Regions from separate parts of the Kitasatospora sp. NPDC001119 genome, predicted to be linked through region 2. Evidence: riboswitches for the same ligand, from Rfam matches in the RefSeq annotation. Region 2 holds a riboswitch; each other region holds the start of a gene.
The links. Region 2 has a riboswitch for cobalamin ahead of ACWDD9_RS17430 (cobalamin biosynthesis protein). Riboswitches for the same ligand answer to the same signal wherever they lie in the genome.
Positions count from the first base shown of each region.

Region 1: another riboswitch for cobalamin. It lies ahead of ACWDD9_RS32345 (CoA-acylating methylmalonate-semialdehyde dehydrogenase); the one in region 2 lies ahead of ACWDD9_RS17430 (cobalamin biosynthesis protein).
Region 3: another riboswitch for cobalamin. It lies ahead of ACWDD9_RS27450 (ABC transporter substrate-binding protein); the one in region 2 lies ahead of ACWDD9_RS17430 (cobalamin biosynthesis protein).
Region 4: another riboswitch for cobalamin. It lies ahead of ACWDD9_RS23505 (FecCD family ABC transporter permease); the one in region 2 lies ahead of ACWDD9_RS17430 (cobalamin biosynthesis protein).

Region 1 is NZ_JBSFKI010000032.1:46,804-51,620, reverse strand. Features, by position in the region: gene ACWDD9_RS32365 (polysaccharide deacetylase family protein) at 1-121, shown strand, start outside; gene ACWDD9_RS32360 (hypothetical protein) at 129-941, opposite strand; tRNA gene ACWDD9_RS32355 (tRNA-Cys) at 1,148-1,218, shown strand; gene ACWDD9_RS32350 (alcohol dehydrogenase catalytic domain-containing protein) at 1,336-2,379, shown strand; cobalamin riboswitch at 2,526-2,709, shown strand; gene ACWDD9_RS32345 (CoA-acylating methylmalonate-semialdehyde dehydrogenase) at 2,920-4,419, shown strand; gene ACWDD9_RS32340 (acyl-CoA dehydrogenase family protein) at 4,428-4,817, shown strand, end outside.
Region 2 is NZ_JBSFKI010000012.1:164,168-168,984, reverse strand. Features, by position in the region: gene ACWDD9_RS17435 (alpha/beta hydrolase family protein) at 671-1,777, opposite strand; cobalamin riboswitch at 2,092-2,222, shown strand; gene ACWDD9_RS17430 (cobalamin biosynthesis protein) at 2,331-3,344, shown strand; gene ACWDD9_RS17425 (cobyric acid synthase) at 3,341-4,817, shown strand, end outside.
Region 3 is NZ_JBSFKI010000024.1:86-4,902, forward strand. Features, by position in the region: gene ACWDD9_RS27435 ((2Fe-2S) ferredoxin domain-containing protein) at 32-775, opposite strand; gene ACWDD9_RS27440 (ABC transporter ATP-binding protein) at 772-1,587, opposite strand; gene ACWDD9_RS27445 (FecCD family ABC transporter permease) at 1,584-2,663, opposite strand; gene ACWDD9_RS27450 (ABC transporter substrate-binding protein) at 2,660-3,529, opposite strand; cobalamin riboswitch at 3,787-3,992, opposite strand; gene ACWDD9_RS27455 (shikimate dehydrogenase family protein) at 4,105-4,817, opposite strand, start outside.
Region 4 is NZ_JBSFKI010000019.1:26,162-30,978, forward strand. Features, by position in the region: gene ACWDD9_RS23500 (ABC transporter ATP-binding protein) at 1-294, opposite strand, end outside; gene ACWDD9_RS23505 (FecCD family ABC transporter permease) at 291-1,370, opposite strand; cobalamin riboswitch at 1,494-1,632, opposite strand; gene sodN (superoxide dismutase, Ni) at 1,700-2,095, opposite strand; gene sodX (nickel-type superoxide dismutase maturation protease) at 2,372-2,734, shown strand; gene ACWDD9_RS23520 (CGNR zinc finger domain-containing protein) at 2,742-3,323, opposite strand; gene ACWDD9_RS23525 (amino acid ABC transporter ATP-binding protein) at 3,437-4,237, opposite strand; gene ACWDD9_RS23530 (amino acid ABC transporter permease) at 4,234-4,817, opposite strand, start outside.

The DNA.
Region 1 (4,817 bases), on a different contig from region 2:
GTGCGCGGTCAGCCCCGGTGTCCACGGCGGGGAGTTCGCGCTTCCCCGATGTTACGTCGGCGACCGGGACGGGCCGCTGCACCTGACCGCGAAGCTGGTGCGCGACCGCTGGTTGCGCTGACGGTCGCTCAGGGGGCGGTGGCGGCCGGCTCCAGGTGCAGCCAGGACTCGTGCCAGAGCAGGGCGCACCGCCGGTCGCAGCCGGTGGCGAGCGGCTCGCCACCGCAGCGCAGGCCGTCGAGGATGAACCAGCGCCCTCCGGTGGGGTGTTGCCACCAGGCGAGGGACCGGTGGCGCAGTTCGAGGGCGCTGTGACGGGTGCCGGTGTGGTGTTCCATCCCCGGCTGGAAGGGGACGCCGTGCAGGCGCCCGTCGGGGTCGAGGGTCGCGCGGATCTCCGCGAGGCCGCGTACGGTCGCCCACAGGGCGACGGGACGGGGGGCGGGGACCGGCGCGGGCGCGGGCTCCAGCCATTCGTCGCGGAACAGCAGGGCGCAGTCCAGCCCGCAGCCCTGGGCGCCGTCGGCGCCGTGGCAGGTGGCGCCGGCCAGGGCGACGGTGCCCGACAGGCGCCGCACCCGGTAGTGGTCGTCGATCATGCGGCGCACGATGCGCTCGACCTGGTAGACGCCGCCGCAGAACGACCACTGGCTGCCGGTGAACCACAGGCCGCGGTGGCGGTCCTTGGCGTCGAGGGTGGCGCGCACCGCGGCCTCGTCCTTCACCCGGACCCAGTCCCCCTCGGCGAACCGGGAGGGCCGGCCGGGCGCCGGAACGTCGGCGCGGCGCTCGCGCAGGCCCTCGCGGGCGATCCTGGCGCGGCGCACGACGCCGAGTGGGGGAAGGTCGCGCAGGGGCAGGTTCTTGTACTGGCACCGGTTCGCGGCGGTTCCGCAGAGCGGCTCCGCGGTATGGGTGAACCGTGATTCCTCAACGGCCATCAGTGAAATCCCATCGGGTCGGAGATATCGGCACAGGCTAGCGCACCCGGTCTTTTACGCGCTGGCTCGTCGGACCCTACCGGCGCCATGTCGAAAGAAATAACACTAGACGCACTAAGAGCCCCATGGGGTGAAACATCGCCGTTCCCGGGGAATTCTGGTCAGGGTCCGTGTTCATGTGCGTGTAATGTTTCCATCGTTGTCGGGGTGGAGTGGCCGAGTGGCTAGGCGGCGGCTTGCAGGGCCGTTCAGATGGGTTCGATTCCTATCTCCACCTTTTACTTCCGAGTTCTTTCGAGACATTTCGATCCGTGTCGAAAGGCGCGCCCGGAACAGGACGAGCGGTGCGGTCACCTGGGGCTCCGGGGCACATCACCCGGCGAAGGGAACGCTCATGTCCACCTCCCCCAGCGGCTCGGCCGCCGCGCTGCGCGCCGTCCAGGTCGCGGCACCGGGTGCGGCCCCCGAGCTGGTCGAGGTCCCCCCGCGGGAACCCGGTCCGGGAGCCGTGCGGATCACCGTGGAGGCGTGCGGGGTCTGCCACTCCGACCTGCTCATCGCCGGCGGCCTGCTGCCCGGCAGCACCTTCCCGATCACCCCGGGGCACGAGATCGCCGGCCGCGTCGACGCCCTCGGCGAGGGCGTGGAGGGCTGGCGGGTCGGCGACCGGGTCGCGGTCGGCTGGTACGGCGGCAGCTGCGGGCACTGCGACGCGTGCCGGGCGGGCGACGGCCTGCACTGCGCGCGGGTCGAGATCCCCGGCGTCGCCTATCCGGGCGGGTTCGCCGACTCCGTCGTCGTCCCGGCCGTGGCCCTGGCGGCGGTCCCGGACGAGCTCACCGCGGTCGAGGCGGCGCCGCTGGCCTGCGCGGGGGTGACGGTCTTCAACGCCCTGCGCCGCTCCGCCGCACGGCCCGGGGACACCGTCGCCATCCTGGGGATCGGCGGACTCGGCCACCTGGGCGTCCAGTTCGCCGAGAAGATGGGCTTCCGTACCGTCGCCATCGCCCGCGGCCAGGAGAAGGGGCCGCTCGCGCTCCGGCTCGGCGCCGCCCACTACATCGACAGCACCGCGGGCGATGTCGCCGAGGCCCTGCGGCAGTTGGGAGGTGCGAAGGTGGTCCTGTCCACCGTCACCAACGCGCCCGCCGTGGTGGCGACGATCGACGGGATCACCCGCCGGGGCGAGCTCGTCATGGTCGGACTCCCGGCGGAGCCGCTGGAGCTGAGCGCCCTGCAGTTGATCCAGGGCGACCGGAAGGTCTACGCGCACTCCTCGGGCATCGCGGTCGACACCCAAGACACGCTGCGCTTCGCGGCGCAGACGGGGGTGCGGGCCTGGGTCGAGGAGGTGCCGCTGGAGCGGACCGCGGCGGCGGTGGAGAAGATGGCGGCCAACCGGGCCCGCTTCCGCATGGTCGTCACCACCGGCCGCTGAGCGGCGGTCATCGGAGCCGGCCCTCGGAGCCGGCCCTCGGAGCCGGTCCCTCGGGGTCGGCTCCCGGCGTGTCCGGGCAGGTGGACGGGGGTGAGCGGCCCTCCGGCGGCGCGGCGCGGGCGCGTACCCCTGGACTTACTAGGACGTCCAACTATATGGTCGACGGCAGGTCCGCGGTGTCAGGGAAGCCGGTGTGAGTCCGGCACGGTCCCGCCACTGTGACCGGGGAGTCCGTCCTCGCAGATGACGGCCACTGGCAGCCAGCCGGGAAGGCCTGAGGGCGTGCGGTGATCCGGGAGTCAGGATACCGGCCGCGGGTGGTTCGTGTTTTCCACGAGGATGGAGACGACACACATGACTCCGGGCTGCTTCCGTTCCACCGCGCCTGGCTGTCCCGTGCCGACGACCGCCGGGGCGCCCGCGCCCTGACGTACCGTCACACCGCCGTACGCCCGTGCCGAGGGGTGCACCACCGTGCGCCCGCCGACCGGCGGCGGCCTCCATTCCTCCTCTCCCCACCCCTGTCGAGAGTAGGAACCGATGGTCCGAGAACTGACCCACTTCATCGCCGGCAAGCCCACCGCCGGCACCTCCGGCCGCTTCGGCGACGTGTACGACCCCAACACCGGCCGGGTGCAGGCCCGGGTGCCCCTGGCGAGCCGCGCCGAGGTCGAGGCGGTGATCGCCGACGCCGAGCAGGCCCAGCCCGCGTGGGCCGCCTGGAACCCGCAGCGGCGGGCCCGCGTCCTGCTGCGCTTCCTCCAGCTCGTCGAGCAGGAGAAGGACGAGCTGGCCCGGCTGCTCTCCGCCGAGCACGGCAAGACCGTGGCCGACGCCCACGGCGACATCCAACGCGGCCTGGAGGTCGTGGAGTTCGCCGCCGGCATCCCGCACCTGCTGAAGGGCGAGTTCAGCGACAACGCCGGGACGGGCATCGACGTGTACTCGATGCGCCAGCCGCTCGGCGTGGTCGCGGGCATCACGCCGTTCAACTTCCCGGCGATGATCCCGCTCTGGAAGGCCGCGCCCGCGCTGGCCTGCGGAAACGCCTTCGTGCTCAAGCCCTCGGAGCGTGACCCCTCGGTGCCGCTGCGGCTGGCCGAGCTGTTCCTGGAGGCCGGGCTGCCGCCGGGCGTGCTCAACGTCGTCAACGGTGACAAGGAGGCCGTGGACACCCTGCTGGAGGACCCGCGCGTCCAGGCGCTCGGCTTCGTCGGCTCCACGCCGATCGCCCAGTACGTGTACGCCACCGCCGCCGCGCACGGGAAGCGGGCGCAGTGCTTCGGCGGGGCCAAGAACCACCTGATCGTGATGCCGGACGCCGACCTCGACCAGGCGGCGGACGCGCTGATCGGCGCCGGGTACGGCTCGGCCGGGGAGCGCTGCATGGCCATCTCGGTGGCCGTCCCGGTGGGGGAGGCGACGGCGGACGCCCTGGTGGCGAAGCTGGTCGAGCGGATCGGCGCGCTCAAGGTCGGGCGCTCGGACGACCCGGCGGCGGACTTCGGACCGCTGGTCGGCGCCGACGCGCTGGCGCGGGTGCGCGGCTACCTGGACCTCGGGATCGAGGAGGGCGCCGAACTCGTCGTCGACGGACGGGACTTCCGGCTGGCCGGGCACGAGGACGGCTACTTCCTCGGCGCCTCGCTGTTCGACCGGGTCACGCCCGGCATGCGGATCTACCGGGAGGAGATCTTCGGGCCGGTGCTCACCGTGGTGCGTGCCGCCGACTACGAGGAGGCGCTGCGGCTGCCCAGCGAGCACGAGTTCGGCAACGGGGTGGCCATCTACACCCGGGACGGCGACACCGCCCGGGACTTCGCCCGGCGGGTGAACACCGGCATGGTCGGGGTCAACGTGCCGATCCCGGTGCCGATCGCCTACCACACCTTCGGCGGCTGGAAGCGCTCCGCGTTCGGCGACCTCAACCAGCACGGGCCGGACTCGATCCGCTTCTACACCCGCACCCGCACCGTCACCTCGCGCTGGCCCTCCGGGGCCAAGGAGGGCGCGAGCTTCACCATCCCGACGATGGGCTGAGGCGCGCCGTGCACACCCATCTGACCGACGACCAGCTCGCCATCGTCGCGACCACCCGGGACTTCGCCCGCGAGCACCTCGCCCCGCACGCCGTCGCGTGGGACCAGGCCAAGCACTTCCCGGTCGACGTCCTGCGCAAGGCCGCCGACCTGGGCCTCGGCGGCGTCTACGTGCGGGAGGAGTCGGGCGGCTCGGAGCTCGGCCGCCAGGACGGCGTGCTCGTCTTCGAGGCGCTGGCGACCGGCTGCCCGTCCATCGCCGGCTACCTGTCGATCCACAACATGGTCGCCTGGATGATCGACCGCTACGGCAGCCCCGCCCAGCGCGCCCGGCTGCTGCCCGGGCTCTGCTCGACGGAGCTGCTCGGCAGCTACTGCCTCACCGAGCCGGGCGCGGGC
Region 2 (4,817 bases):
ACGGGGGACTCCCGCCCCGCCCGGCCTGCCACCGGCGGGCCGTTGGGCCGTTCCGGGGAGACGGGTCACCGTCGCACCGGTACCGATCGTCGGCGGGAGCGGGGCATCACGGTCGCGCGGGTTCCGAGACGTCACGTCGAGCAGTCTTCCCCTTGTACCGGCCTTCTGTCACATCCGGTTGTCCGTACGACCGGGCGACCGCCGGTGGCACCTCCGCAAGATCGGGCAACAACGGCAAACCGCCTGGCCGGAAACGTGTGACCTGCCCATGCCACGGGGGGCGGCCCGGTTGCCGGGAATGCTCGGGCGGTCACCGTGCGTACGGGTGGGGGGTAAGGGGTCGGGCCAAATATTGCTCCTGACAGCCGAGGGGCCCGTACGGGGGCGTTTCGGCCCGGCGACGCCCGGCAGGACTGTCCAGCCCGAATCCGGACGGATGGCGGGCGGGGTGATCGGGATCGAGCCGCACCGGAAGTCGGCCGGGCCGACTTTTCACGCGGGCCCGGAGGAATGGGAGGAACGTTCATTCTCGGACGGGGGGAATCGCGCCGGGAAAAGCGGCGGGGACCAGCCGAAAACGCCCTCGCGCACAGGGGGGGTGGTTGAGGGGCCAGGGCCGGTCTTCGGACTCGCCTCTGCGGGGCGAACGACGGGAGTCCGAAGACAGGTCCTAGAGCAGCGGGGTGAGCCAGCGGCGGAGGAGTTCGGTGTAGCGGTCGGGGGCGGTGTTCCAGAGGGTGGCGTGGTCGGCGCCGGGGAAGGGCTGGAGGCTCACCACGTCGCGGCGGGCGGCGGCCAGCTTCTCGGCGGCGCCGAAGGGCGCGATCCGGTCCCCTGGGCTGTGCAGGAGGAGGGTCGGCACCCGCAGGTCGGTGCCGTCGGCGATGCGGCCGAAGTCGGCGAGGTCGACCCCGGTGCGGCCCTCGGCGGCGAGGGCGCCGAGCTCGGCGGCGACGCCCTGGAAGCCGGCCCGGGCGGCGTCCCGGCGGGCGGAGGCGGGCAGGTCGAGCACGGGCGAGTCGAGGATCAGACCGCGGACGGCGTGCGACCAGGCGGAGCGGGCCACGGTCTGCAGCACGATGGTCGCGCCGACGGACCAGCCGTACAGGATCACCTTGCCCGCGCCGCTGTCGAGCGCCAGCCGTACCGCCGCCTCGATGTCGCGCCACTCGGTCTCGCCGAAGTGGCTGAGCCCGTCCGGGGAGGCGGGGGCGCCCCGGTCGCCGCGGTAGGTGACGGCGAGGGCGGGCAGGCCGAGCCGGTCGAGGACGGGGAGCACCGGGAGGGTCTGCCGGCGGTCGTCGCCGGGGCCGTGCACCAGGATCACCCAGGTGCCGCGCTTGCCGTCGAGCCGCCAGGCGGGGAGGGCGCCGAGCTCGCCGTCGGCGGTGGTGTCGGCGAAGGCCAGGCCGAGCGCCTCGGTGGGGTCGCCGAGGTGGACCCGCGGGGTGAAGCGGACCTCCGTGCCGGGGACGAGGGTGCCCCGGTCGGCGCGGACCAGTCGGCGGGTGACGCCCTGTTCGTCGGCGTGCAGCACCTCCTCGACGACCGCGTGCCCGCCGTCCGCCCACTCCACCGCCCAGCGGCCGGGGCGCAGGCTCGCGGGGCCGCGGGTGAAGGTGACCCGGCCGGCGGCGAGGGCGCGGACCTGGACCGGCCCGGACTCCTGGACGGCGGTCACCGGACGGACCATCCGCTCGGAGGCCCGGCGGCCGACCACCAGCACGGCGGCCCCCACCGCGGCGGCCGCCACGACGGCGGCGGTTCCCCAACGCATCTCGCTCCCCGCTCTGTTGTTCACGGACGTCGTTCACGGACGTTCTTCACGGACCGGACGGTGTTCGAGCCCCAGTTCACCGGCGCTCCGCCCGACCGGCCACCGGGCTGGGCCGTCCGGGTCACCCGGCGGGCGCTCCCGGGGCGCTCAGGGCAGTACTCAGGGGGTGCCGGTGGCGGGGGTCGGGGCGGGGCCGCGCCGGGCGATCCGACCGGGCGTCAGCGGCGTCCCCGTGTGACCAACCCCTCCGTGACCTCGGTTGACTCCCGGTTCGGGCCCGTGATGGGATCCTGGGGCCAAACGGAGGCATGGAGAGGAAGCCGGTGGAAGTCCGGCGCGGTCCCGCCACTGTCACCGGGGAGCACGCTCGGAACATCGCCACGGCGGGCCGTCGACGGCCGCTGGAAGGCCCCGGGGGTGCGTTCGACCCGGAAGCCAGGAGACTCTCGCCGCCGTCACGTCGATCCAGGGCGCGGACCCTGAGTGAGGACACGCACGCGATGCAGGCTGCCCCGCCCGGCCGGACTCCGAGCTGCCCTCCGCCGTGCGGCCGATGACCCCGCGCGCGCCTTCCCCCGCTCCGCGCCCGCTGACCCGAGCCTCGCGCCCGCTGGCCCGCGCCGCCGTGTTCGCACTCGGCGCCGCCGCGGGCTACGCCGCCGACGCCCGCTTCGCCGACCCCCGCCGGGGCCACCCGGTGGCCTTCTTCGGCAGCGCCGCGACCCGGCTGGAGCGGCGGCTGTGGCGCGACGACCGCGCCGCCGGGGCCGGGTACACCGCGCTGTGCGTGGGCGCGGTCGCGGCGGGCGCGTTCGCCCTGGACCGTACGGTGGGCCGGCGCCCGCTGGGCCGGGCGGCGCTGGCGGCGGCCGCGACCTGGACGGTGCTTGGCGGCACCTCGCTGACCCGGGAGGCCCGCACCATCGGCCGCTCGCTGGCCGCCGGCGACCTCGCCGCCGCCCGGGAGCGGCTGCCGCACCTGTGCGGGCGGGACCCGAGCGCGCTGGACGGGCAGCAGATCGCCCGGGCGGTGGTCGAGTCGGTGGCCGAGAACACCGCCGACGCCGTGGTGAACGCGCTGACCTGGGGCGCCCTGGCCGGCACCCCCGGCCTGCTGGCCTTCCGCGCCGTGAACACCCTGGACGCCATGGTCGGCCACCGCTCGCCCCGCTACGCCCGGTTCGGCTGGGCCTCGGCCCGGCTGGACGACGTGGCGGGCTGGCCGGGCGCCCGGCTGACGGCGCTGCTGACGGTGGCCGCCGCCCCCGAGCCCCGGACCGCCTGGCGGGTCTGGCGGCGCGACGGCTCCGCGCACCCGAGCCCGAACGCGGGCCAGGCCGAATCGGCGTTCGCCGGCGCGGTGGGCGTCCGACTGGGCGGCACGCTGCGGTACGGGGAGCGGGTGGAGCACCGGCCCGTCCTGGGCGCGGAGCTGCGGCCGGTGACGGTGGACGACATCGAGCGGGCCTGCGCGCTCTCCCGGCGGGTGGGCGCACTGGCGCTGGGTACGACGGTCGCGGGGCACGTCCTGCTGCGGGCACTGCTGAAGAAGAGGGGACGGGCATGAGCAACGCACTGCTGGTCGCGGGGACGACCTCGGACGCGGGCAAGAGCGTGGTGACGGCCGGGATCTGCCGGTGGCTCGCCCGCCAGGGCGTGCGGGTCGCGCCGTTCAAGGCGCAGAACATGTCGCTCAACTCCTTCGTCACCGCCGACGGCGCCGAGATCGGCCGCGCCCAGGCGATGCAGGCGCAGGCCGCCCGGGTGGAGCCGGAGGCGGCGATGAACCCGGTGCTGCTCAAGCCGGGCGCGGACGGCCGCAGCCAGGTGGTGCTGCTCGGCCGGCCGGTGGCCGAGGTCGGCGCGCTGGACTACCGCGAGCGCAAGCCCGTCCTGCTGGAGCGCGCCCTGGAGTGCCTGGCCGACCTGCGCGGCCGCTACGACGTGGTGGTCTGCGAGGGCGCGGGATCGCCCGCCGAGATCAACCTGCGCGACCGCGACATCGCCAACATGGGCCTGGCCACGGCCGCCGCCCTGCCGGTGGTGGTGGTCGGGGACATCGACCGCGGCGGGGTCTTCGCGGCGATGTACGGGACGCTGGCGCTGCTGTCGGCGGAGGACCAGCGGCACGTGGCGGGCTGGTTCGTCAACAAGTTCCGCGGCGACGCGCGGCTGCTGGCGCCCGGGCTGGAGATGCTGCACGAGCTGACCGGCCGTCCGGTGCTGGGCACGCTGCCGATGCTGCCCGGGCTCTGGCTGGACGCCGAGGACTCGCTGGACCTGTCCACCGTGGCGGACCGGGCGGACGGGCCCGGGCCGCTCGGCGCGGACGTGCTGCGGGTGGCCGTGGTGCGCTTCCCCCGGCTGTCCAACTTCACCGACATGGACGCGCTCGCGCAGGAGCCGGGCGTGCTGGTCCGCTGGGCGACCAGGCCGGAGGAGCTGGCCGACGCCGACCTGGTGGTGCTGCCCGGTACCCGGGCCACCGTCGCGGACCTCGCCTGGCTGCGCGAGCGCGGCCTGGAGCCGGCCCTGAAGGCGCGGGTGGCGGCCGGACTGCCGGTCCTCGGGGTCTGCGGCGGCTACCAGATGCTGGCGCACTCGATCGTGGACGAGGTCGAGTCGAAGGCGGGCGCCGTCGACGGTCTCGGGCTGCTGCCGACGCACGTGCGGTTCGGCGTCGAGAAGGTGCTGGCGCGGCCGGTCGGCGAGGCGTTCGGGCAGCGGGTCGAGGGCTACGAGATCCACCACGGGGTGGTGACCGTGGAGGGGGGCAGCCCCTTCCTGGACGGCTGCCGGGTCGGCCCGGTCTGGGGCACCACCTGGCACGGCGCGCTGGAGAACGACGGGTTCCGCCGCGAACTCCTGCGCGAGGTCGCCGAGTTGTCCGGCCGGGCGTTCGTCCCGGCGCCGGACACCTCCTTCGCCGCGGCGCGCGAGGCCCGGCTGGACCGGCTGGGCGACCTGATCGAGGAGCACGCGGACACCGACGCGCTGTGGAAGCTGATCGAGGGCGGGGTGCCGGCGGCCGGATCGCTGC
Region 3 (4,817 bases), on a different contig from region 2:
CGGACCGCCGCTCCCGGGCCGGTGGCCGCGATCAGCCGTCGTGGCTGCCCGCCCGCTCCCTCCGGTGGCGGGGGAGGCGGTGGGACTCGAGCGGTCGTCCGCCGGCGAGGTGCTCGGTGACGATGAGGGCGGCGGCGGCCGGGTCGACGTTGCCGTACCAGACGTCGTCCGGCTGCACGCTGACGACGGGGGCCTGGTTGCAGGGGAACTGGCAGCCCGTCTGGGTGACGAGCACGTCGTCGTCGCCGAGGCCCTGCTCGGTCAGTCCCTGGACCAGGGCGCGCAGCCCCTCCTCCACGCCCTTGGCCGCGCAGCGCGGGCCGCGGCACACCATGACCTGGTGCCGGTGGCCGGGCACGTCCTCCCAGGCCGCGGAGGTGAGGCCGGGCTCTGTGCCGGTGACGGCCTTCGTCGCCGCGGCCACCGTGGGGACCGCGGCCGGCGAGTCGGCGAGGCGGGTGGCGACGAGGAGTTCGGGACGGTGGCCCGCGCGCTCGCGCCACCAGTACGCGGCGATCCGCCGGAGCCAGGACTGGCCCGGGCCGGAAGCCGTGAGGCGGACGCCGACCAGGACCACGGTCTCGGTGCCCGCGTCGGCCAGCCTGGTCAGCTCGGCCGACAGGGACGGGTCCGCCAGCTGCAGGAACGCGATCGAGGCCCGGTGCGACGCCGCCGCCCGGAGGAGTTCGTCACGACGGACGGCCTCCCCGGCCGACATGCCGACCAGGACCACGGCACTGCGGCGGGCGGGGGCATCAGGGGCGGGGGAGGTCATGGCGTCGTCCTTTCGTGGAGCAGTCCGTTCCACCGGATGTGCGGCCTGTCGTGCCGGGGGTGCCGTTCCACGGTGACGTCGACGCCGTAGACCTCCGCGATCGTGCGCGAGGTGAGCACCTCGGAGCCGGGCCCGTGGGCGACCAGCCGGCCGTCGAGCAGGACGGCGACCTCGTCGCAGTAGGCGGCGGCGAGTTCGAGGTCGTGGAGCGCGGCGACCGTGGTGATGCCCAGCCCGCGGACGGTTTCGAGGAAGCCGAGTTGGTGGCGCAGGTCGAGGTGGTTGGTGGGCTCGTCGAGCAGCAGCACGTCGGGCTCCTGCGTCAGCGCCCGCGCGAGCTGGACCCGCTGCCGCTCGCCGCCCGACAGCGTCGGCCAGGACCGGTCGAGCAGGTGGCCGACGTCGGCCGCGGCGACGGCGTCGGCGACCACGGACCGCTCGTGGGCGTCGGCGGCGGTGTCCGTCGGCACGGGCCAGCGGCCGCGGTGCGGCGTGCGTCCGAGCTCGATGACCTGACGGACCGGCAGCGACAGCCGGGTGTCCGCCTGCTGCTCCATGAAGGCCACCCGTCGTGCCCGCCGGCGGGCCGTGAGCGCGTGGAGGTCCTCGCCGTCCAGCAGGACCCGGCCCGCGCTCGGCCGGGTCAGTCCGGCGACCGCGCGCAGCAGGGTGGTCTTCCCGGCGCCGTTGGGCCCGAGCAGGCCCGTGATCCGGCCGGGGCGGAAGGCGATCGAGACCGCGTCCAGCAGGGTGGCTCCGCCGACGCGGACACCGAGTCCCTCCGCGCGCAGCCCGACAGGCGTCGTCGTCACTGCGCCCTCCCGTCGGCCCGCCCCTGGCGCCACAGCAGCCAGGCGAAGAACGGCGCTCCGAGCCCGGCCGTGACGACGCCGACGGGGATCTCCCGGTCGGGGAGGACCGAGCGCGCCACGACGTCGCTGCCCACCAGGAGGGACGCGCCGACCAGCGCCGACACGGGCAGCAGGAGGGCGTGGCGCGGGCCGCAGACGAGGCGGACCACGTGCGGGACGACCAGGCCGAGGAACCCGATGACGCCGGTGTTGGCGACCAGGCACGCGGTCACCAGCGCGGCGGTGGCGACGAGGACCCAGCGGGTGCGCTCGACGTGGACGCCGAGGGAGCGGGCGGCGGTCTCGCCGAAGGCGAAGGCGTCCAGGTCGCGGGCCGAGGAGGCCAGGACCGTGACACCCACCAGCGCGACCGCCAGCAGGAAGACGGCGGTGGGCCACCGCACGCCGGCGACCGAGCCCAGCGTCCACTCCATGACACCGCGCGCCGCGTCGCGGTCCCCGAGGACCATCACCACGAACGAGGTGTAGGCCCCGCACATCTGGCCGACCGCGATGCCGGCGAGCACGGTCCGGGCGGTGGGCAGCGACCGGGTTCGGGCGCCGGCCAGGGCCAGGACGACGACGGCGGCGAGCAGGGCGCCGGCGAAGGCCGCCGTCGCCACCGCGCCGGTGCCCACGGCGCCGGACACGCCGACGCCGAGGACGATCACGGTGACCGCGCCGGCGGCGGCTCCGTCCGAGATCCCGAGCAGGAAGGGATCGGCCAGGTCGTTCCCGGTCAGGGTCTGCAGCACCGCGCCGCAGACCGCGAGGCCGGCGCCGGTGGCGGCCGCCCCCAGCACCCGGGGCAGCCGCAACTGCCAGACGATCTGGTCGTCGAGCAGCGTCACAGGAGGGTCGCCCAGCCCGAGACGGCGCGCCACGACCTCGATCACCGTTCCGACCGACTCGTGCTGCGAGCCCACGGCCAGGCCGAGGAGCAGGGTGCTCAGGAGCAGGGCCGCGGCGACGGCCAGGGCCGCCGTCGCGCGGCCCGGACCAGCGGGCCGCGCGACGGGGTGGGGCGCGGCGGTCATGAAGCCGGGTGCAGTCGGCCCAGCCCGTCGGACACCCGGGCGGCACCGTCGGCGAGCAGCACACCGGGGGTCGACTCGGAGAACGGCACCGTCACGAAGGCCTTGCGCTGTACGGCGGTGAGCTTGCTCAGGACCGGGTCGTTCTCCAGGTAGTCGATCTTGGACTGGGCGGTGTCCCAGTCGGCGTCCGCGACCACGATGGCGTCCGGGTCCGCCGCGACGACCTTCTCCCAGCTCACGTTCTGCCAGCTGCCGGGCAGGTCCCCGAAGACGTTGCGGGCGCCCACGGCGTCGAGCACGAGTTGGGGTCCGCCCTGGCCGGCGCCGACGAACGGAGTCTTGGTGTCCGAGTCGAACCACAGGACCTTCAGGCCCTTGCCCGCGGCCGTCGCCGTGAACTGCGCCAGCTGCTGCTCCTGCTGTTGCTGGATCGCGGCGGCCCGCTCCGGGACGCCGAAGACCTTGGCGACGTCGTTCAGCTCGCCCCACGCCGCCTGCCAGGTCGTCGGCGGCACCTGGTTCTTGTCCGAGCAGCCGAACGGGGACAGGTACGACGGGACGCCCTGGCCGCGCAGCTCCTCCCGGGTGCCCGCGACCTTGTCGGTGAACGCGCTGGAGTAGGAGGCGTACAGGAAGTCGGGACGGGCCGCGAGGAGGTTCTCCTTCGTCGGGTACTTCTTGGAGAGCACCGGGACGGAGTCGTAGGCGGCCTTCCACTTCTCCGGGACGGAGTCGTCGAGGTAGGCGGTACCGGCCATGCGGGACTGCAGCCCGAGGGCCAGGGCCACCTCGGTGGCACCCTGGTTGAGCGTCACCAGCCGCTCGGGCGGCGCGCCGACCGTCACGGTGGTCCCGCAGTTGTCCACGCTGACCGGCGCGGCACTCCCGGTCGCCCCGCCGGACGCGACGGGCGCGGGGGCGCCCGCGCAACCTCCGACCACACCGACGAACAGCAGGGCCGCGACGGCCCGGCCGACACGTGTCGGACCTGTGGGACGTACGGGACGTACAGGACGTACAGGACGTACGGGACGCATGGAGCGCGCGGAGCGCATGGAACGTATGGATCGGACCGGATGCGGGTACGGCTGACCGCTGGGCACGTGTTCTCCAAAACCCTCGTGGAACATGTCGCGCCGTGGCCGGTCTCCTGGCTTCCGCATCAACACGCCGCGACCGACCTTCCCGAGCGGCTCTCCCAGCCCGCCCAGTGGCCCTGACCGCTGGCGAAAGCCGGTCAGCGAGGGCCGCGGAACTCCGCGGCAACAGTGGCGAGGGCCGCACCGGACTCAGACCGGTTTCCCGAACACCACGGCGATGGCACGGTATCAGGCGTGGTCAGGTCGGTGGCGACCGGCCGGTGGGATGATCGTTTGGATCGTTCCCGGGGACGGGGGAGGGAGCGGCCACGGGGGTCGGCCGGCTCCGGAGGGACGGGGGATCACCCCGGAAGGCGGAAGAAGGAGCGGTAGAGCGGCAGCTGCTCGGCGAGCATGTGGATGCCGGGGTGGGTGGCGAGGCCGAGGGCGGCGGCGGTGCGCAGCAGCGGGGTCTCGGCGGGCGTCATGATGATGTCGGCGACCAGCGCGCCGGGCGCCAGCGGTGCCGGGTCGAAGGGGAGCGGGTCGGCCGGGTCCAGGCCCAGCGGGGTGGCGTTGACCGCGAGGTCGACGCCGGAGGGCGGGCGCGGGGCGGCGGCCACGCGGCCGGGCCAGCGGGTGCCGAGCCGCTCCAGCAGGGCGTCCACCCGGCCCCGGTCGGGATCGGTCACGGTGAGTGCGGCGGCCCCTTCGGCGAGCAGGGCGGCGGCGATGGCGAGCCCCGCGCCTCCGGCGCCGGCCAGTGCCACCCGCAGCCCGGCCGGGTGGTACCCGGCGGCGGCCAGGCCCCGGACGAACCCGGCGCCGTCGAAGTTGTCGCCGTACCAGCGGCCGTCCGGCTCGCGGCGCAGCGCGTTGGTGCTGCCCAACAGGGCGGCGGCGTCGCTGAGTTCGTCGGCGTGCCCGCACATCGCCAGCTTGTGCGGGACGGTGACCAGCAGCCCGTCCAGGTTGGCGACGGCCTTCAGCCCGCGGACGACCTCGTCCAGCCGGTCCGCCGGGGCGTGCACGGGGACGAGCACGGCGTCCACGCCGCTCGCCGCGAACAGCGGGT
Region 4 (4,817 bases), on a different contig from region 2:
GGAGTGCTCCTGGGTCAGCGCGGCCACCCGGCGGGCGCTCTCGCGGGCGGTGAGGGCGTGCAGGTCGTCGCCGGCCAGCCGGACCACGCCGCCGGCCGGCTTCAGCACCCGGTAGACGCAGCGCAGCAGGGTCGACTTGCCGCTGCCGTTGGGGCCGATCAGCCCGACCACCTGTCCGGCGGCGGCCGCCAGGCTCACCTCGTGGACCAGCCGGGTGCCGGCCAGCTCCACCGAGACGCCGTCGACGGCGAGGTCCTGGGCGTGCACCGGGGTCGGGTCGGTCGTCGCGGTCACCGGGCACCTCCGAAGGCCTGGCCGCGGCGGCGCATCATCACCAGGAAGGCGGGCACGCCGAGCACCGCGGTGAACACCCCGACGGGCAGTTCGGCGGGCGCCAGCAGGGTGCGCGAGGCGATGTCCACCCAGACCAGCAGCAGCGCCCCGGCGAGCGGCGCGACCACCAGCACCCGGCGGTGCCCGGCGCCGACCAGCATCCGCGCCAGGTGCGGCATCAGCAGCCCGACGAAGCCGATCGCCCCGCTGACCGCGACCACGGTGCCGGTGACGGCGGCGGTCACCACGAACAGCTCGCGGCGCAGCCGGTCCGGGTCCACGCCGAGCGAGGCGGAGGTCTCGTCGCCCATCGCGAGCGCGTCCAGCCGCCCGGCGGTGCAGGCCAGGTAGGCGAGCCCGGCCAGCACGGTGACGGCGGCGATCGGCACCTTGCCCCAGGTGGCGCCGCCGAGGCTGCCGAGCAGCCACATCATGACGTCCCGGGCGGCCTCGCCGCGGTCGGCGGCGAAGACCATCAGGGTGGTGGCGGCGGAGAAGCCGTACGACAGCGCGGTGCCGGTGAGCACCAGCCGCAGCGGGGTGAGCCCGTACGCGGTGCGGGCCGTGACGTAGACCAGGGTCATGGCGGCCAGCGCGGAGCCGAAGGCGGAGGCGGAGATCGCCCACACCCCGAGCGAGGCGAAGGCGCCGAACAGCATCACGGCATTGGCGCCGACGGCCGCGCCGGAGGAGATGCCGAGCACGAAGGGGTCCGCCAGCGCGTTGCGCACCAGGGCCTGGACGGCGACCCCGCAGGCGGCCAGCCCGGCGCCGACCACGGCGGCCAGCACGGTGCGCGGCAGCCGGATCTCCCAGACGATCGCGTACGCGGCCGCCTCGTCCGCGTCCAGCCGGCCGCCCGTCAGCCCGGCGCCCAGGAGCCGCAGCACCCGGGGCAGGCCGAGCCCGGAGGAGCCGAGGGCGACCCCGCAGACCAGGGAGAGCAGCAGGGCGGCGGCGAGTCCGGCGGCGAGCGGGACGACGGGTATTCGGCGGGCGGGCGGGCCGACTGCACGGTTGACGGGTGCGCGGTTCACGGGTGCGCCTTGCCTCGGGCCGGGAGCGCGCCGGGGCGGGCGCGGGCCGGGGGCGTGCCGGGGCGCCGTTCCCCTCGCAGTCCGCGGCGAGTTGTCGGGAGGTCGGCGGCCGAGGGCGATCGGGCTGGCGCGGCCGTACGGGCGGGTACGGGCCGTGCTCACCGTTGCGGGTCAGCGCCGGATTCGCACCGGACTTCCCCCTCGGACGCCCTGGCAGCATAACAGCCACTCAGGGCAGGCAACCCTTACCGAGCCGGGTCGGACGTGAACGCACGACCGCCCCCGTCCGGCGGTGCGGACGGGGGCGGTCGGGTGGCGACGCGTCAGGCTCAGGCCTGCTTGGTCTCCCAGAAGATTTTGTCGACCTGGGCGATCAGGTCGAGCAGGGCCTGGCCGGTGGCCGGGTCCGTGGACGCCTTGGCGGCCGAGGCGGCCTTCAGGGTGTCGTTGATCAGCTGGTGCAGCTGCGGGTACTTCTCGAAGTGCGGGGCCTTGAAGTAGTCGCTCCACAGCACCGAGATGTGGTGCTTGACGGCCTCGGCGCGCTGCTCCTTGATGATGACGGCGCGGGCGCGGAAGTGCGGGTCCTCGTTGGCCTGGTACTTCTCCTGGGTGGCCTTGACCGACTCGGCCTCCAGCTTGGCCTGCGCGGGGTCGTAGACGCCGCAGGGCAGGTCGCAGTGGGCGTGGACGGTGGCGCGCGGTGCAAACAGACGAGAGAACATGGGAGTCCTTCCTTAGATCGTCTTCCCGCGCCCGAGATTACCCTTCCGCCCTCCCGGTTTCGCGATCGGGCGGTGGGCCTAGGGCGAAAGACGGACCGGGAACCGGCGCAATCCGGACATCGGACGGACGGCGGTCCGTACGGCAGACTGGGGGCGCGAGCGGGGGCGGGAGGAGGAGTCGTGGCGCGGAGCACGCGAGCGGAGGGCGCCGGGGCGGGGGAGCGCGGCCCGGGCGGCGCGCTGCCGTTCGGGCTGGTCGACGTGGCGGGGCCGTCGATGGTCCCGACCCTGCGCGAGGGCGACCGGCTGCTGGTCCGCTACGGCGCGCCGATCCGGCCCGGCGCGGTGGTGGTCTTCCGGCACCCCTTCCAGCAGGACCTGCTGGTGGTGAAGCGGGCTGCCGAGCGCCGGGCCACGGGCTGGTGGCTGCTCTCCGACAACCGCCCGGTGGACAGCGACAGCCGCAGCTACGGCGCCGTCCCGGACGAGCTGGTGCTCGGCCGGGTGCTGCTGCGGCTGCGCCCGAGCCCGGTCTGGCTGGCGCCGGGGCGCCGGCTGGAGCGGCTGCTGCTCACCCCGCGGCTGGCCCGGGTGCCGGGCCTGGCCCGCCGGCTCGGCGCCTGGGTCGAGGAGGTCTAGCGGGCCGCTACGCCCGGGCCGCCGCCTCCGCCTCCAGGCGCTTGCGGGCCCGGTAGGCGGCCACGTTGGCGCGGGTCGCGCAGCGGTCCGAGCAGTAGCGGCGGGAGCGGTTGGTCGAGGTGTCCAGGTAGGCGTTGCGGCAGGGCGCGGCCTGGCAGATGCCGAGCCGGTCGGCGCCCAGCTCGGTGAGGTGGACGGCCAGGCCCATGCAGGCGACCGCGCTGAAGTGGGCGGTGGCGGTGGGGGAGTTGTCGGCCAGGTGCAGGTGCCAGCGCGGCCGCCCGGCGTCGTCCAGGTAGTCGTGCCCGGAGATCAGCGGGCTGACCGGGTACTCCATCAGCAGGCTGTTCAGCAGGTCGACGCCGCGGATCTCGTCCCCGCCGGCGGCGGCCTCGAAGACCCCGCGCAGCCGGGTCCGCACCGCCCGCAGCCGGGGCACGTCGGACTCGTCGGCGAGCGAGCGGGCCCGCGAGGAGTCGGAGAAGAGACCGCGCACCGCCTCCACGGAGGTCAGCGAGTCGGTGCCGCGCTCGGGCTCCTCGGTGTTCACCAGCCGGACGGCGAGATCGGCGTAGGCGGCGAGCTCCACAGGGGTCCTTCCAGGGGGGTCGGTAACGGGCTGACTGCCTCCAGCCTATTACCCGGGCGGGGAAAACGACGGCGCCCGGCAGGAGTGACCTGCCGGGCGCCGGGCGTACGGGCTCAGAGCACCTTGGAGAGGAAGGCCCTGGTGCGCTCGTGCTGCGGGTCGGTGAGCACCTCGCGGGGGTTGCCGGACTCGACCACCACCCCGCCGTCCATGAACACCAGCGCGTCGCCGACCTCGCGGGCGAAGCCCATCTCGTGGGTGACGACCACCATGGTCATGCCCTCCTCGGCGAGGCCGCGCATGACGTCGAGGACGTCGCCGACCAGCTCCGGGTCGAGCGCGGAGGTCGGCTCGTCGAAGAGCATCAGCTTGGGCTTCATGGCCAGCGCGCGGGCGATCGCCACGCGCTGCTGCTGGCCGCCGGAGAGCTGCGAGGGGTAGTTCTTCGCCTTGTCGGCGAGGCCGACCCGCTCCAGCAGGGCCATCCCGCGCTCGCGGGCGTCGGCCCGGCTCTCGCCCTTGACCTGGACCGGCGCCTCCATGACGTTCTCGACGGCGGTCATGTGCGGGAACAGGTTGAAGCGCTGGAAGACCATGCCGATGTCGCGCCGCTTGAGGGCGACCTCGCGGTCCCTGAGCTCGTGCAGCCGGTCGCCCTTCTGCCGGTAGCCGACCAGCTCGCCGTCCACCCAGAGGCGGCCGCCGTTGATCTTCTCCAGGTGGTTGATGCACCGCAGGAAGGTCGACTTGCCGGAGCCGGACGGGCCGATCAGGCAGAACACCTCGCCCTGCCTGACCTCCAGGTCGATGCCCTTGAGCACCTCGACCAGGCCGTACGACTTGTGCACGTTCTCGGCGCGGACCATCGGCTCGCCGGACGCGGCGCCGGCGGGGGACTTGGTCGGATCGGTCATACGTGACCACCTCCCTCGAGCCCCGGGACGACGTCGGCGGTCGTCCTGGGGGCGGGCTTCCCGGCGAACAGCCTCCGCAGCCGCTGCAGCGGGGTGGGCGGGAGGGTGCGGTTGGAACCTCGGGCGTAGTGGCGCTCGATGTAGTACTGGCCGATGGTCAGCACCGAGGTGAAGAACAGGTACCAGAGGCTGACCACGATCAGCAGCGGGATGTTCTGGTAGTTCCGGGAGTAGATGACCTGGCCGGCCCGGAAGATCTCCTCCAGGGAGATCACGGAGACCAGCGAGGTGGTCTTGAGCATCGAGATGGTCTCGTTGCCGGTCGGCGGGATGATCACCCGCATGGCCTGCGGCAGGACGATCCGGCGCATGGTCTGGAACCGGCTCATGCCGAGCGCGTGCGCGGCCTCGGTCTGGCCCTCGTCCACCGACTGGATGCCGCCGCGGACGATCTCCGCCATGTAGGCGGCCTCGTTGAGGCCGAGGCCCAGCAGCGCGGCGACGAAGGTCGGGATCAGCACGTTGGTCTGCTCGGACCAGAACTCCGGCCCCCACGGGACGCCGATCGACAGCTTGGCCC